DNA from 2 places in the Variovorax sp. PAMC 28711 genome. Region 1 is predicted to be linked to the other one. Evidence: predicted binding sites of a transcription regulator. Region 1 holds the regulator's gene; the other holds the start of a gene.
What was found. Region 1 encodes HrcA, which represses chaperone genes, less so after heat shock. Its sites were predicted from a motif close to TTAGCACTCNNNNNNNNNGAGTGCTAA; they were not measured.
Positions count from the first base shown of each region.

Region 2: a site for HrcA is predicted at 3,909-3,935, ahead of groES (co-chaperone GroES). Genes of this name have one in related genera too.

Region 1 covers NZ_CP014517.1:2,922,482-2,929,595, forward strand. The annotation lists gene AX767_RS14210 (dynamin family protein) at 1-506, shown strand, start outside; gene mutY (A/G-specific adenine glycosylase) at 532-1,593, shown strand; gene rapZ (RNase adapter RapZ) at 1,569-2,444, opposite strand; gene recN (DNA repair protein RecN) at 2,441-4,123, opposite strand; gene AX767_RS14230 (NAD kinase) at 4,125-5,021, opposite strand; gene hrcA (heat-inducible transcriptional repressor HrcA) at 5,050-6,054, shown strand; tRNA gene AX767_RS14240 (tRNA-Ile) at 6,095-6,171, shown strand; tRNA gene AX767_RS14245 (tRNA-Arg) at 6,227-6,303, shown strand; gene greB (transcription elongation factor GreB) at 6,359-6,937, shown strand; gene AX767_RS14255 (RelA/SpoT family protein) at 6,951-7,114, opposite strand, start outside.
Region 2 covers NZ_CP014517.1:1,130,058-1,137,171, forward strand. The annotation lists gene AX767_RS05740 (GGDEF domain-containing protein) at 56-976, opposite strand; gene AX767_RS05745 (hypothetical protein) at 995-1,426, opposite strand; gene AX767_RS05750 (EAL domain-containing protein) at 1,587-2,378, opposite strand; gene AX767_RS05755 (sensor domain-containing diguanylate cyclase) at 2,375-3,841, opposite strand; gene groES (co-chaperone GroES) at 4,019-4,309, shown strand; gene groL (chaperonin GroEL) at 4,355-6,007, shown strand; gene AX767_RS05770 (AraC family transcriptional regulator) at 6,115-7,053, opposite strand; gene AX767_RS05775 (L-iditol 2-dehydrogenase) at 7,059-7,114, opposite strand, start outside.

The sequences.
Region 1 (7,114 bases):
AAATCCAGTCGATGCTGCACGCCACTTTTCGCCAGCTCAACGCCGAGCATGGCTTCACGCTTCAAGCGCCTGCCGAGCCCGACCTAGTGGGTTTCGAGCGCCAGCTGACGCAGATCGAACAGAGCCACACGCAGTACCTGGGCGTGGGCAACCTGCTCAAGCTCGCGCAGCCCGATTTTTGCGACAAGCTGGTCCGCGCGTTGGCGAGCCGCCTCCGTGTGGTCAACGAGGCGGCAATGACCGAAGTCGAGCGCTGGAGCAAAGGAGCCGGCGCGCAACTCGATGCGCAACTCAAGGAGCGGCGTCGCAATTTCGGCAAGCGCATCGAAGCGGTGGAACGCATCCAGCAGGCCGCGGGCAGCCTCGAAGAGCGCCTGACCGAACTCGCCGTCCAGGAGGGCGGATTGGTCGAACTTCAGAAGCGTCTGCGCGAGTTCACCGCCTTGCTCACCAGCAATGAAGCGCCGAGCCAGTTCTCCGTTCGCAGCGAACTGAGTGCCGTCTGACACGACGGCATCGGTCGCCAGTCGACTGGCGCCGGTTTTCTCGCAGCGCGTCGCAACCTGGCAGGCCACGCACGGGCGCAGCCAGCTGCCCTGGCAGAACACGCGCGATCCCTACCGGGTCTGGCTGTCGGAGGTCATGCTGCAGCAGACCCAGGTGTCGACCGTGCTCGGTTACTTCGACCGTTTCCTGACCCGTTTCCCGGACGTCGCCGCATTGGCGAAAGCGAACGAGGACGAAGTCTTCGCGCTCTGGAGCGGCCTTGGCTACTACAGCCGTGCCCGAAACATGCATCGATGCGCGCAGGAGGTGATGTCGCGATTCGACGGCGCCTTTCCGCGCACCGCCGTGGAGCTGGAGAGCTTGCCGGGAATCGGTCGATCGACAGCATCGGCGGTCTCCGCTTTTTGCTTTGGCGAGCGCGTCGCCATCCTCGATGGCAACGTCAAGCGTGTCCTGACGCGCGTGCTCGGATTTGCCGACGACCTGTCGACAAGCGCCACCGAACGCCGGTTGTGGGATCTGGCGACCGCGTTGCTGCCACCCGCCGACGAGCCGGAAGTGATCGCGCGCTACACCCAAGGGCAAATGGATCTGGGCGCCACGGTCTGTACGCCGCGCAAGCCCGATTGCCTGATCTGCCCGGTCGACGACCTGTGCGTCGCGCGCCGCGAAGGCGAGCCCGAGCGCTATCCGGTCAAGACGCGCAAGCTGAAGCGGACTTCGGAATCGCTGTGGATGCTGCAGGCGATCGACGCCAGCGGCCGCGTCTGGCTCGAGAAACGTCCGGAGCGCGGTATCTGGGCGGGCCTTTACTGCCTGCCGGTTTTCGACAGCCGCGCGGCGCTCGTGGCCGCATTGCCGCCGGGCAGCGAAGGATTGCACGACGCTGCGCCCTTCTTGCATGTGCTCACCCACAAGGATCTGCATCTGCATCCGGTGATTGTCCAAAGCGATGGCGCATTTGCACTGTCGGATCAGGGTCGCTGGGCCGGCGTGCTGGATTGGCCGAGCCTTGGCCTGCCTGCGCCGGTGCGCAAGCTGTTGTTGTCGTTGGAGGCCGGTCAGGCCGCGTCCAGCTCGCGGTGACGCTTGAGCGCGGCCCAGCGCGCGCCGAAGCCGCGCGCCAGTTGTTCGACCAGGAAGACCGACCGGTGCTGCCCGCCCGTGCAGCCGATGGCCACGGTCACATAGCTGCGGTGGTCACGCGCCAGCGCATCCAGCCACCGGCCGAGGAACTGTTCGATGTCGGCGTACATGCGCGCCACGTCGTCGTGGCCGCGCAGCCAGTCGATCACTTCTGAATCGCGGCCGGTGAGCGGTCGCAGCGCGGGCACGTAGTGCGGATTGGGCAGCATGCGCACATCGAAGACATAGTCGGCATCGAGCGGCACGCCGCGCTTGAACGCGAAAGATTCGAAGACGAGCGTGAGCGGACTTTGCGGCGCGGCGATCAATGCCTTGATGTAGCTCTGCAACTGCGCCGGCCGGATGATGCTGGTGTCGATGACATCGGCGCCATCGCGCAAGTCGGCCAGCAACTCGCGCTCGAGTTCAATGGACTGAACCAGGGCACGTTGGTGTTCCGGCAGGTCGGTCACAGGGTCCTGGCGCGAGAGCGGATGGCGCCGTCGCGTTTCTGAGTAGCGGCGAACCAGGGCATCGGTCGTGGCGTCGAGGAACAGCGAGCGCAGTGCGATGCCTTCTTGCCGAAGCGTGTCGAGCTGCTGCGGCACGAGCGGCAACGACACGCCGCTGCGCACGTCCATCGAAATGGCGACATGGGAAGCGTTCTGCGCTTGCTGCAGCGCGATGAAGGAACCCAGCAACTCCGGTGGCAAGTTGTCCACGCAGTAGTAGCCAGCATCTTCCAGTGCATGGATCGCGACCGATTTTCCCGAGCCGGACATGCCGGTGATCAGCACGATGTCCAGGCTCACGACGGGGTTCCCTGCACCTGCTTGTCGAGCATTTCTCGCGCATGGGCGAGCGACGTACGCGAGACTTTTTCGCCTCCCAGCATGCGTGCGATTTCCTGTTCGCGGTCGGCGCTGTCGAGCAGGGCGACGGTGCTCTCCGTGCGCGGCCGTTGGTTGCCATCGCTCGTGGCTTGGCGCTTGGCCACGCGCAGATGATGGTCGGCGCAGGCGGCGACTTGCGGCAGGTGCGTCACCGCCAGCACCTGGCGGCTGCGCCCGAGCTGCTGCATGAGCTTGCCGACGGTCTCCGCGACGGCGCCGCCGACGCCGGCATCAACCTCGTCGAAGATCAGCGTCTGCGCGGTGCCGAGTTCGCTGGTGGTCACGGCGATCGCGAGCGCGATGCGCGACAGCTCGCCGCCGGAAGCCACCTTGCCGATGGGCCGGGGCGTGCTGCCCGGATGGCCGCTCACGAGAAAGGTGATGTCTTCGAGCCCCGCGCGACCGGGCTGATCGAGGGGTTGCAAGGCGACCTCGAATTGGCCGCCCTGCATGCCGAGTCCCTGCATCGCCAGCGTGACCGCCTTCGCGAGGCGTGGAGCGGCTTGCTTGCGAGACTTGCTCAGAATGGCAGCGGCCTTCATGTAGCTCTGTTGCGCGATCTGCTCCGTGCGCTCCAGCGCCGCGAGATCGCTCTGGGCGTCCAGCGCCGCGAGTTCGCTTTGCCACCCCGACAGCAGCGACGGCAACTCGGACGGCGTGCGCTTGTAGCGCCTCGCCAGCGACATCCAAAGCCCCATCCGCGTATCGAGCTCGGCCAGTCGTTGCGGGTCGACGTCGGTGTGGCGCAAGTAGCCATGGAGCGAATGCGCCGCGTCGGCCGCCTGCGCGACGCTGGAGGCGAGAACCTCGCTCAGCGCCTTGAATTCGGGTTCGATGTGCTCGCAATTCTGCAGCAGCGAAACGGCGCGGCCGAGCGCGGACAGCGCGCCCTTGTCATCGTCTTCCAGCGCATCGCGTGCACCTTCGGCGGCCTCGATGAGCGCTTGCGCATTGGAGATGCGACTGTGGCTGGCCGAGAGTTCTTCCCACTCGTCCGCAAGCGGTGCCAGCTTGGCGACCTCGGCCACCTGCCATTGCAGCCGCTCCCGTTCGCGCTGGTGCGAGTCCTGCGCGCTGCGGGCGGCGTCGAGCGACGACAACGCCAGTCGCCACGCACTCCACGCGGCATCGAGCGCATCGGTCTGGACGCCCGCGTAGGCGTCCAGCAGGCCGCGCACCGACTCGGGCCGCGTCAGGCTTTGCCAAGCGTGCTGGCCGTGAATGTCCAGCAACCGGTCGCCGATCGTGCGCAGTTGCGCGGCCGTGGCCGGGCTGCCATTGATCCAGCCGCGGCTTCGGCCTTGAAGGTCGACGGTGCGACGCAGCAACAACGCCTCGGCCGTGTCGAAGCCGCCTTCTTCGAGCCAGGCGGCCAGGCTGGGCGCCGGATCGAATTCGACGCTGACGTCGAGGCGTTCGGCGCCTTCGCGCACTGCGCCGGCGTCTGCACGACTGCCCAGCGCCAGTTGCAGTGCGTCGATGAGGATTGATTTGCCGGCGCCGGTTTCACCGGTCAACACCGTGAAGCCCGCAGAAAAATCGAGTTCGAGGGCGTGCACGATCACGAAGTCGCGCAACGCGATGCGTCGCAAGGCCACGTCAGGAGCCTCCTTCGTTCCAGTGAAGTTTTTTGCGCAGCGTGTCGAAGTAGCTCCAGCCTCTGGGATGCAGAAAGCGGGCCCTGTGTTCGGAGCGTCGAACCACGACGCGGTCGCCGATGGCGAGCGTGGCCAGCGACTGCATGTCGAAGTTCGCGCTGGCGTCACGGCCGGCCACGAGCTCGATCGAAATCTCATCAGCGTCCGGCAGGAGGATCGGGCGATTCGACAAGGTGTGCGGCGCGATCGGCACGAGCACCCAGCCCGGGATCGACGGATGCAGCAAGGGCCCGCCCGCAGACAGTGCATAGGCCGTGGAGCCGGTGGGCGAGGCAATGATCAATCCGTCTGCGCGCTGTGTGGCGACCACATGCCGGCCGACCGAAACGCGCATTTCCACCATGCCCGAGGTCGCGCCGCGGTTGACCACCACATCGTTCATGGCCAGCGCATCGAAAACGATCGTGCCTTCGCGAAGCACCCGCGCGTGCATCAGGCTGCGATAGTCCTCTTCGTACTCGCCGGCCAGCATGGGGATCAGCGTGGCTTGGTAGTTGTCCAGCGGAATGTCGGTGATGAAGCCGAGCCGGCCGCGGTTGATGCCGATCAGCGGGACGCCGTAGCAGGCGAGTTGCCGGCCAATGCCGAGCATCGTGCCGTCACCACCGACCACGAGTCCGAGATCGCAGGTGCTTCCGATTTCTTCGACCGTCAGCGCCGAGTAGCGGCTGACCTCGGCGTCGTCCGCGGTCGAACGCTCGACCACGACCTCGCAACCTTGCGATTCCAGGAAGGCGCCGATGCCTTCCATCACGCCGTCTTGCGCGCCTGCCTGCGCCCGCGCGCCTGAAGCCTGGTACTTGCCGATGAGCGCGACGCGACGAAAGCGAGAGGTCATCTACAAATTACAACACTAAAATCCGCCGATGCTGGACGACCGCGCCAAGTTGCTGCTCAAGACGCTCGTGGAGCGTTACATCGCTGATGGACAGCCGGTGGGATCGCGCACGTTGTCGCGCGCAACAGGGCTCGAGCTCTCGCCCGCAACCATCCGCAATGTGATGTCCGACCTCGAAGCGCTGGGGCTGATCGTGAGTCCGCACACCTCCGCAGGACGCATTCCGACGGCGCGCGGCTACAGGCTTTTTGTCGACACCATGTTGACGGCGCAGCGTGAGCATCTGGCGACGCCGAGCCTGGCGTCGGACCAGCCGCAAAAAGTGATTGCCAACGCGGCCAACCTGCTGTCGAACCTGTCCCAGTTCGTCGGTGTCGTGATGGCGCCGCGACGCGCTTCCGTTTTTCGGCAGATCGAGTTTCTGCGTCTCTCGGACAGGCGCTTGTTGGTCATCATCGTGGCGCCCGATGGCGACGTGCAGAACCGGGTGATTTTCCCGGAGGCCGACTACACGCAGTCGCAGTTGGTCGAAGCGTCCAACTACCTGAATGCCAATTGCGCAGGACTGTCGATCGAACAAGTGCGCGACCGACTGCAGTCGGAAGTGGAAAAATTGCGCGGTGAGATCGCGACGCTGATGCAGGCGGCCGTGCAGGTGAGCACCGAGGTCCTCAACGAAACGCAGGACGACGTGGTGATTTCGGGCGAGCGCAATCTGCTGGCGGTCACCGATTTTTCCAGCGACATGGGCCAGCTCCGAAGGGCGTTCGAGTTGTTCGAGCAAAAGGCGCAGTTGATGCGACTGCTCGATGTGTCGAGCAAGGCCGAAGGCGTGCGGATTTTTATCGGTGGCGAGAGCCAGGTGGTCCCGTTCGAAGAATTGTCGATCGTCAGTGCCAACTACGAGGTCAACGGCGAAGTGGTCGGCACGCTCGGCGTGATCGGGCCGACACGCATGCCGTACGAGCGAATGATCCAGATCGTCGACATCACGTCGCGGCTCGTCACCAACGCGCTGAGCCATCGCAAGTAGGCGAGCGGCCGGCGCCCGCTGACTAGAATCGGCGTCGCGTGGGCCGTTAGCTCAGTTGGTTAGAGCAGCGGACTCATAATCCGTTGGTCGATGGTTCAAGCCCATCACGGCCTACCACGCAGCACTGAATGCTGTGGCATCGCAAAAAATCGGTGCTATAATCGAAAGCTGTGCGGCTGTAGCTCAGTTGGATAGAGTACTTGGCTACGAACCAAGGGGTCGTGGGTTCAATTCCTGCCAGCCGCACCACCATCATAAAAAGCCTGCAACGTTCGTTGCAGGCTTTTTTCTTTGGAGCGTTCAAATGAGCAAGGCTTTCACCAAAGAAACCGATTCCGATTCCGACGTCGAGGACGACGGCGCCGGTGACGCGGCTTCACCGCTGCCCGCGGGCAGCAAGAACTACATGACACCCGGGGGCTACGCGCGCCTGCGCGCCGAGTTGCTTGATCTGATCGACAACGAGCGCCCCAAGGTGGTCGAGGCGGTTCACTGGGCCGCCCGCAACGGCGATCGGTCGGAGAACGGTGACTACATCTACGGAAAGAAGCGGCTGCGAGAAATCGATCGCCGTATCCGTTTCCTGACGAAGCGGCTCGAGGTGGCGGAAATCACCGATCCGTCGGTTCATCATGGCAGCGACCAAGTGTTCTTTGGCGCGACGGTGCGCTATGCCAACGAAGCTGGCCTCGAGCACACGGTGACCATTCTGGGCATCGACGAGGCGGACAGCGCGCAATCGCAAGTGAGCTGGATTTCGCCCGTGGCCCGGGCGCTGTTGAAGTCGCGTGAAGGCGATGTGGTCAAGTTGATCACGCCGGCCGGCGCGCACGAAGTCGAAGTGCTGGCGGTGAACTACCCGCTGGCTCGACCTGCCGATTGACGACTTCGCCGCTTCACGCGGCCGGGACAGTCCTTGCGGCCGACAGCACCGATCCGGTTCGTTTCACGGCCCGCAGCACGGCTTCGAGGTGGGAGCGATCCCGCACTGCAATCACAAAACGCAAGTCGGTCGATTCCTGCTGGGTCTCGTCGGCCATTTCCACGTGCGTGATGTCGG
Region 2 (7,114 bases), 1.8 Mb from region 1:
CATCCGGTGGATTCTGCGTGGGCATTCCGCGATGCCGCGTCAGCCAACGGCGGGATCAGCGAATCGTGACGCGGTCGCGGCCCGCGCGTCGGGACGCATCGAGCAACCTGTCGGCACGGCGATAGAAGTCTTCGGCCTTCTCGTCGTCCTGCAACTCGACCGCGCCCATGTGGGTGGTCAGCGTGGCGGCGGCTTCGCCCTCGCCCTCGCCCTCCCCGTGGTCGAGCCGCACGGCATGCAGTGCATTGCGCAACTGTTCGGCGTGCAGGAGCGCCTGCTCCAGCCTGCAGTCGTACAGCAGCACGCCGAAGGTGTTGCCGCCCAGCCGGCTGGCGACGTCGAGCGGGCGGCGGGCGAAGGCGCCGAGGATCTTCGTCACCTGCATAAGCGTGGCGTCGCCGGCTTCGTGGCCGAAGCGTTCGTGGTGCCGGCTGAAGTGGTCGATCTCGATCACCACGAACGACAGGCCCACGCCTTCACGAATCGCCTGCAGGCGCGCGATCTGCGTGAGGTGGTCGGTGCCGCGGCGGTTCTGCAGCCCGGTCAGCGGGTCGATGTACGCCTGGCGCGACAGCAGTTCGTGCAGCAGGAATTGCTCCCGCTGCGAATGCTCCCTGAAATACGCGCCGACGGCGGAAAGCACCGCGGTCGACAGCAGCAGCCCCGCGAACCCGAGCGTCGCGCCGTGCGTTTCGGCCGGCAGTTGCACCAGCGCCCCGACCGTGCAACTGACCAGCACGAGCAGTACCGCGCCGACGCTCTGGAGCAGCAACAGCCCGATCGGAAAGAACGCCGCCACCACCACGAGGATGGCCGCGAAACGAGCATGGGACAGGTCGGTGACCGGCTGCCGGAAAGCCTGCATCACGGTGACGATCGCCAGCGGCAGCAGCAGGGTGAGCACGACCCGGTCGGTCCGCACGAAGAAGCGGCGCGTGGCGAACAGGTAGATGCCCACGCCGAGCGCCAACGCCACGCCGCCCCGCGCGACCCACTAGGCGGTCGGCACCGCCGCGTGCGCCGAAGCGCCGGCCCAGGCAAGCCACAGTGCCAGCGCCAGCCAGCCGCAGGCCAGCGCCGCGCGCCGTTGCGCGTCGTGCACGTGGTCGGCGTATTCGCGCTCGAGCGGCGCATCGAACCGGAGCCGCGGAAAACCCGCCATGAGCTGGCGCGCGTAGGGGCTCGCGGCGGCTTCGCCCTGCAGCACCCGCCGGTCGAAGCGCAGGCGCGCCTTGCGGTCGGGCTGTCGGGCTTCGCGTTCCTCGATCCAGTGCGAGCGCGGGCCATAGAGCTCGTTGGCCGTCCTGACGATGATCTCCAGATCGCGACGGATTTCGGCCGACGTGCGGGTCCACCGCGCGTGGGTCTCTATCTCGTGCTCGGCATGAGAGACACGGTCCTTCCAACGGAGCCGGATTTCGCGCATGCGCCGGTCGGGCCTAAGCGATCACGCGCGGAGCGGTGTGGCTGGAAACACAGACTTTCATGATTGTCAAAAACTTCAAAGGGGGCGGAGTTTAGCCACGGCCGGTGCGCGAAAAAGGCGCCGCCGGTCAAAAAGAGGCGCCAAGTGCGCACCTGGTCACTTATTCGACCACGCGACCCCATGGCGGCATCGCCTCGAACGCGCCGATCCACGCCGGCACCGCGTCGGGCGCCAGCGGTTTGGCGATGCCGTAGCCCTGCCCCAGGGTGCAGCCGAGCGCCATCAGCGCGTGACCGTGCGCCACCGACTCGACCCCTTCGGCAATGGTCCGCAAGCCGAGGCCTTCGGCCATGACGAGGATGCCTTTCACGATGGCGCGATCGGCCTCGTTCTGGAGCAGCCCGCGCACGAAGCTCTGGTCGAGCTTGAGCGAGGCCACCGGCAACTGGCGCAGGTACGTCAGCGACGAATAGCCGGTGCCGAAGTCATCCAGCGCGACCGGCACGCCGAGCGCGGCGCACCGGCCAATCGACTGCACCACGGCACTGGCGTCGGTGATGGCCGTGGTCTCCAGCACTTCCAGTTCGAGCACGCCGCGTTGCAGCAGCGGATAACGCGCGAGATGCGCTTCGAGCCGCGCCGCGAAATCGGAACACAGAAGATCGCGCGGGCTGATGTTCACGCTGACCGAGGTCGTCACGCCACCCCGGTGCCAAACGTCCACCTGACGCAGCGCCTCGCCGATGGCCCAGTCGGCCAGCGCCTCGACGACCTCGTCCTCTGCGATCGACGGGATGAAGGCGTCCGGCTGCAGCAGGCCGTGCGTCGGATGGTCCCAGCGGATCAGCGCCTCGAAGCCGATGACGGTGCCGCCGCGCATGTCGACTTTCGGCTGGTAGGCCAGCCGGAACTCGCCCGCCGCGAGGCCGGTGCGGATGCGCTGCGCTGTCACGGGGCGCCGTCCCGCGCAGCGTAATGGCGCGCCTTGTCGTCGTACATCGCGCGGTCGGCGCGCACCACCGCGGCGTCGAGCGATTCGCCGGCGGCGCAGGTGGCGATGCCGATCGACACGCTGAGGACATGCCCGCTCTGGCCCGCATGGAACTGGTTGTTGAGCTCGAACATCGACAGGATGCGGTCGCGCATCGCCTGGGCGCCGCGTTCGTCGGTCATCGGCAGCAGCACCGAGAACTCGTCGCCGCCGATGCGCGCCGGCCAGCCCGGCGACTCGACCGCTTTCGCCAGCACATCGCCCACGCGCCTCAGCAACGCATCGCCGGCGGCGTGGCCCAGCTCGTCGTTGATCGGCTTCAGGCCGTTCAGGTCGATCGTGAGGATCGACACCGGCCACGGCCCCTTGCGCGAGAGCCGGTTCAGCTCCTCGGTGTAGAACGAGCGGTTGCACAGACGCGTGAGCACATCGTGCTTGCCGAGGTATTCGAGGTACGCCTCGGCTTTCTTGCGCGCCGTGATGTCGACCAGCGACACGAGCACCAGGTCCCAGTTCTCCAGGTGGTCCTCCAGCACGGCGAACTGCATGTGGATGTTGATGAGATCGCCGTGCAGCGAGTAATTGATCACCTCGCGCTGCTGCAAGGTCTTGCCGTTCCAAAGGTCCTGCAACTGGTCTGCGAAGGAGTCGTGCATCTCGTCGCGAAACACCTTCGTGAGGTCGTGCAGCAGCGTCGGCGTATCGTCCGCGCCGAACATGCGCAGCGTCTCGCGGTTCACGTCGATCACCCGGATTTCCTGCATGCAGCGCATCACGAACTCCGGGTGCACCTTGATGAAGGTGGCGAAGTCGGTGATGCCGCGCTGGCGGATGTCGTCGAGCAGCCCCTTGACCGCGCTGAAATCTTCCACCCAGAGCGACACCGGCGAGCGCTCGAACAGGCCCCGCGCGTAGCGCTCGCTTTCGGCGCGCTCCCGGGCCGCAGCCACGCGGGCGCTGACGTCGTGCAGCGACACCAGCACGCGGTCCCAGGCGGACTCGTGGCCCGGCAGGACGCGCACCTGCAACTGCACATCGAGCCGGCGGCCGTCCAGCGTGTAGTTGACCGTCTGGTTGCTGAAATCGAGCTGCCCCGACCAGAGCTGGTCGAGCTCGTAGCGGACCGATTGCGACATGTCATCGCGAAAGACGACATCGAGCGCGGCCAGCAGCGCCGGCTGGCTGTCGGCGCCGAACAGCGTGAGGGTGCGCTGGTTCACGCGCAGCACCTTGAACTGCGCGATGCAGGCCGCGATTCGGCTCGGGTCGGCGGCCAGGTGCGCGGCCAGATCGATGACGCCCTCCGCGCGCCAGGCGTCGAAAAGGCGTTTCAGCCCGCTGTAATCTTCGAGCCAGAGCGAGACCGGCGCGAGATCGAACATCGACTCGAAATCGGTGGTGGGCGACGGGGTGGGATGCAGCATCCGGACACATTGTCCACACATCGCCGGGCGGGCTTTGCCCTTGAAACCCCGCCAAATGCCCTTATCATTAGCACTCGCTGAGGTTGAGTGCTAACAAGTGCCGCCTCCAGTCGATGGGGAGCCGGTCTTTCAGGCCGACGCCCCGGAACCAACCCCCGTTTCTATTCAGGAGATGCAATGAAACTTCGTCCTTTGGCCGATCGCGTGATCGTCAAGCGCATTGACAGCGAAACCAAGACCGCCTCCGGCATCGTCATCCCCGACGCCGCCGCCGAAAAGCCCGACCAGGGTGAAGTCCTGGCCGTGGGCCCGGGCAAGAAGACCGACAAGGGCGACCTGATCGCCATGAACGTCAAGGTCGGTGACCGCGTTCTGTTCGGCAAGTACTCGGGCCAGACCGTCAAGGTCGACGGCGACGAGCTGCTGGTCATGAAGGAAGACGACCTGTTCGCAGTCGTCGAGAAGTAATCCACTTCTCCTCATCCCCCAATCAACTGAATTCGGAGAATCAACATGGCAGCAAAAGACGTAGTCTTCGGCGGTGAAGCCCGCGCACGCATGGTCGAGGGTGTCAACATCCTGGCCAACGCCGTCAAAGTGACCTTGGGCCCCAAGGGTCGCAACGTGGTGCTCGAGCGTTCGTTCGGCGCCCCCACGGTGACCAAGGACGGTGTGTCCGTCGCCAAGGAAATCGAACTCAAGGACAAGCTCCAGAACATGGGCGCCCAGCTCGTGAAGGAAGTGGCCTCCAAGACCTCGGACAACGCCGGTGACGGCACCACGACCGCCACGGTCCTGGCGCAAGCCATCGTTCGTGAAGGCTTCAAGCTGGTCGCGGCCGGCATGAACCCGATGGACCTGAAGCGCGGCATCGACAAGGCGGTCACCGCCCTGGTCGCCGAGCTGAAGAAGGCATCGAAGCCCACCACCACGTCGAAGGAAATCGCGCAAGTCGGTTCGATCTCGGCCAACAGCGACGAAACCATCGGCAAGCTCATCGCTGACGCGATGGACAAGGTCGGCAAGGAAGGCGTCATCACCGTCGAAGACGGCAAGTCGCTCGACAGCGAACTCGACGTCGTCGAAGGCATGCAGTTCGACCGCGGCTACCTGTCGCCGTACTTCATCAACAACCCGGAAAAGCAATCGGCGATTCTGGACAACCCCTTCGTGCTGCTCTACGACAAGAAGATCAGCAACATCCGTGACCTGCTCCCGGCACTGGAACAAGTCGCGAAGTCGGGCCGTCCGCTGCTGATCATTGCCGAAGAAGTCGAAGGCGAAGCCCTGGCGACGTTGGTCGTGAACACGATCCGCGGCATCCTGAAGGTCGTGGCCGTCAAAGCACCGGGCTTCGGCGACCGCCGCAAGGCCATGCTGGAAGACATCGCCATCCTGACGGGCGGCAAGGTCATCGCTGAAGAAGTCGGCCTGACGCTCGAAAAGGTGACCCTGGCCGACCTCGGCTCGGCTGCCCGCATCGAAGTCGGCAAGGAAAACACGATCATCATCGACGGCGCTGGCGCTGCCGGTGACATCGAAGCGCGCGTCAAGCAAGTGCGCGTTCAGATCGAAGAAGCTTCGAGCGACTACGACCGTGAAAAGCTGCAAGAGCGCGTGGCCAAGCTGGCCGGTGGCGTTGCAGTGATCAAGGTCGGCGCTGCCACCGAAGTCGAAATGAAGGAAAAGAAGGCTCGCGTCGAAGATGCACTGCACGCTACCCGCGCTGCCGTGGAAGAAGGCGTTGTGGCTGGCGGCGGCGTGGCACTGCTGCGCGCCAAGCAGGCTGTGGGCGACAAGGTCAAGGGCGACAACGCCGACCAGGACGCCGGCATCAAGCTGGTGTTGAAGGCTGTCGAAGCGCCCCTGCGCGAGATCGTCAACAACGCCGGTGGCGAAGCTTCGGTGGTGGTGAACGCGGTGTTGGCCGGCAAGGGCAACTACGGCTTCAACGCACAGAACGACACCTACGGCGACATGCTCGAATTGGGCATCCTGGACCCGACCAAGGTCACCCGCACCGCGCTGCAGAACGCAGCGTCGGTTTCCTCGCTGCTGCTGACGACCGAAGCCATGGTCGCCGATGCACCGAAGGACGAGTCGGGCGCCGGCGGCGGCATGCCTGACATGGGTGGCATGGGCGGCATGGGCGGCATGGGGATGTAATTCCCGGCATCACCTGCGGACCGGCGAAGCCGGATCCGCGGTGATTTGCGAACAAGAAAAAGCCCGTCGTAGACGGGCTTTTTCTATTGGTAGGTTCGTCGACTAAGTCAGTGGGCGCCGCCGAAGCGGCTGTCGGACTGGCGGCGGAATTCGCTGGGGGTCATGCCTTTGATCTCCAGGAATCGCCGGTTGAAGTTCGCGACATTGTTGAAGCCGACCTGGTAGCAGATGTCGGTCACGTAGTGGTCGGTCTGCATCAAGAGGTGGCAGGCGTTGTTGATGCGCACGCGGTTCACGAAGTCGGTGAAGCTGTTGCCGGTCGAGCGGCGAAAGTAGCGGCTGAAGCGACTCTCGCTCATGCCGAGCTCGGCCGCCACGTCGGCCATCGCGATCGGCTCGGCCACGTTGTCGGTGATGCGGTTGACGATGGCGTTGATCTGGTCGACCTCGGCATCGCCTTCGGCGCCTTTCATCTGCACGCTCGAGAGCAATCGGTAGTCGGTGCATTCGGCCAGGTCGGCCAGGAAATCGCAGAATGCACCGAGGCGCCGCAGGCCGCGGGTGGATTTCACGCGCTGCCACTGCGCTTCCGCGCGGTCTGAAAAACCGAAGAACTCGATGCCATGCCGCGCGCGCTCGAGCAGCTGGTGAATTTCGCCGAGCTCGGGGATCTGGCTGGCGAACTGTTCGAGCGGCTCGTGGCGGAACTGGATCACCAGGTCGCGCGTCGCGACGCCTTCCTGCGGCACGTCGAGCGAGATCCAGTTGTGCGGCAGGCGCGGGCCGCACAGCACCAGGTGGCCGGGCTGGAAGGGCCCGATCCAGTCGCCGACGAAAGCCTTGCCAGAGGTGCCGGTGATGAAGTGCAGCTCGTATTCGTCGTGGCAGTGCCAGCGCGCAAGCGGGCTCGGAAACCCGTGCGCCAGGCAACGCACCCAACCCGCTTCTTCAGGCTTTTCGTAGCCGAGTTCAGGCGAGCGCGCGAAGTCGTGCTCCAACTCGGGCTGGCGATGGCGCGGGGTCTGGCGGGTGCGGGTGCTTTGCATGGTTTTCAGCTCATGACGCTACCACCGTCGACGTTGAGCGTTTGCGCCGTGATGTAGCGGG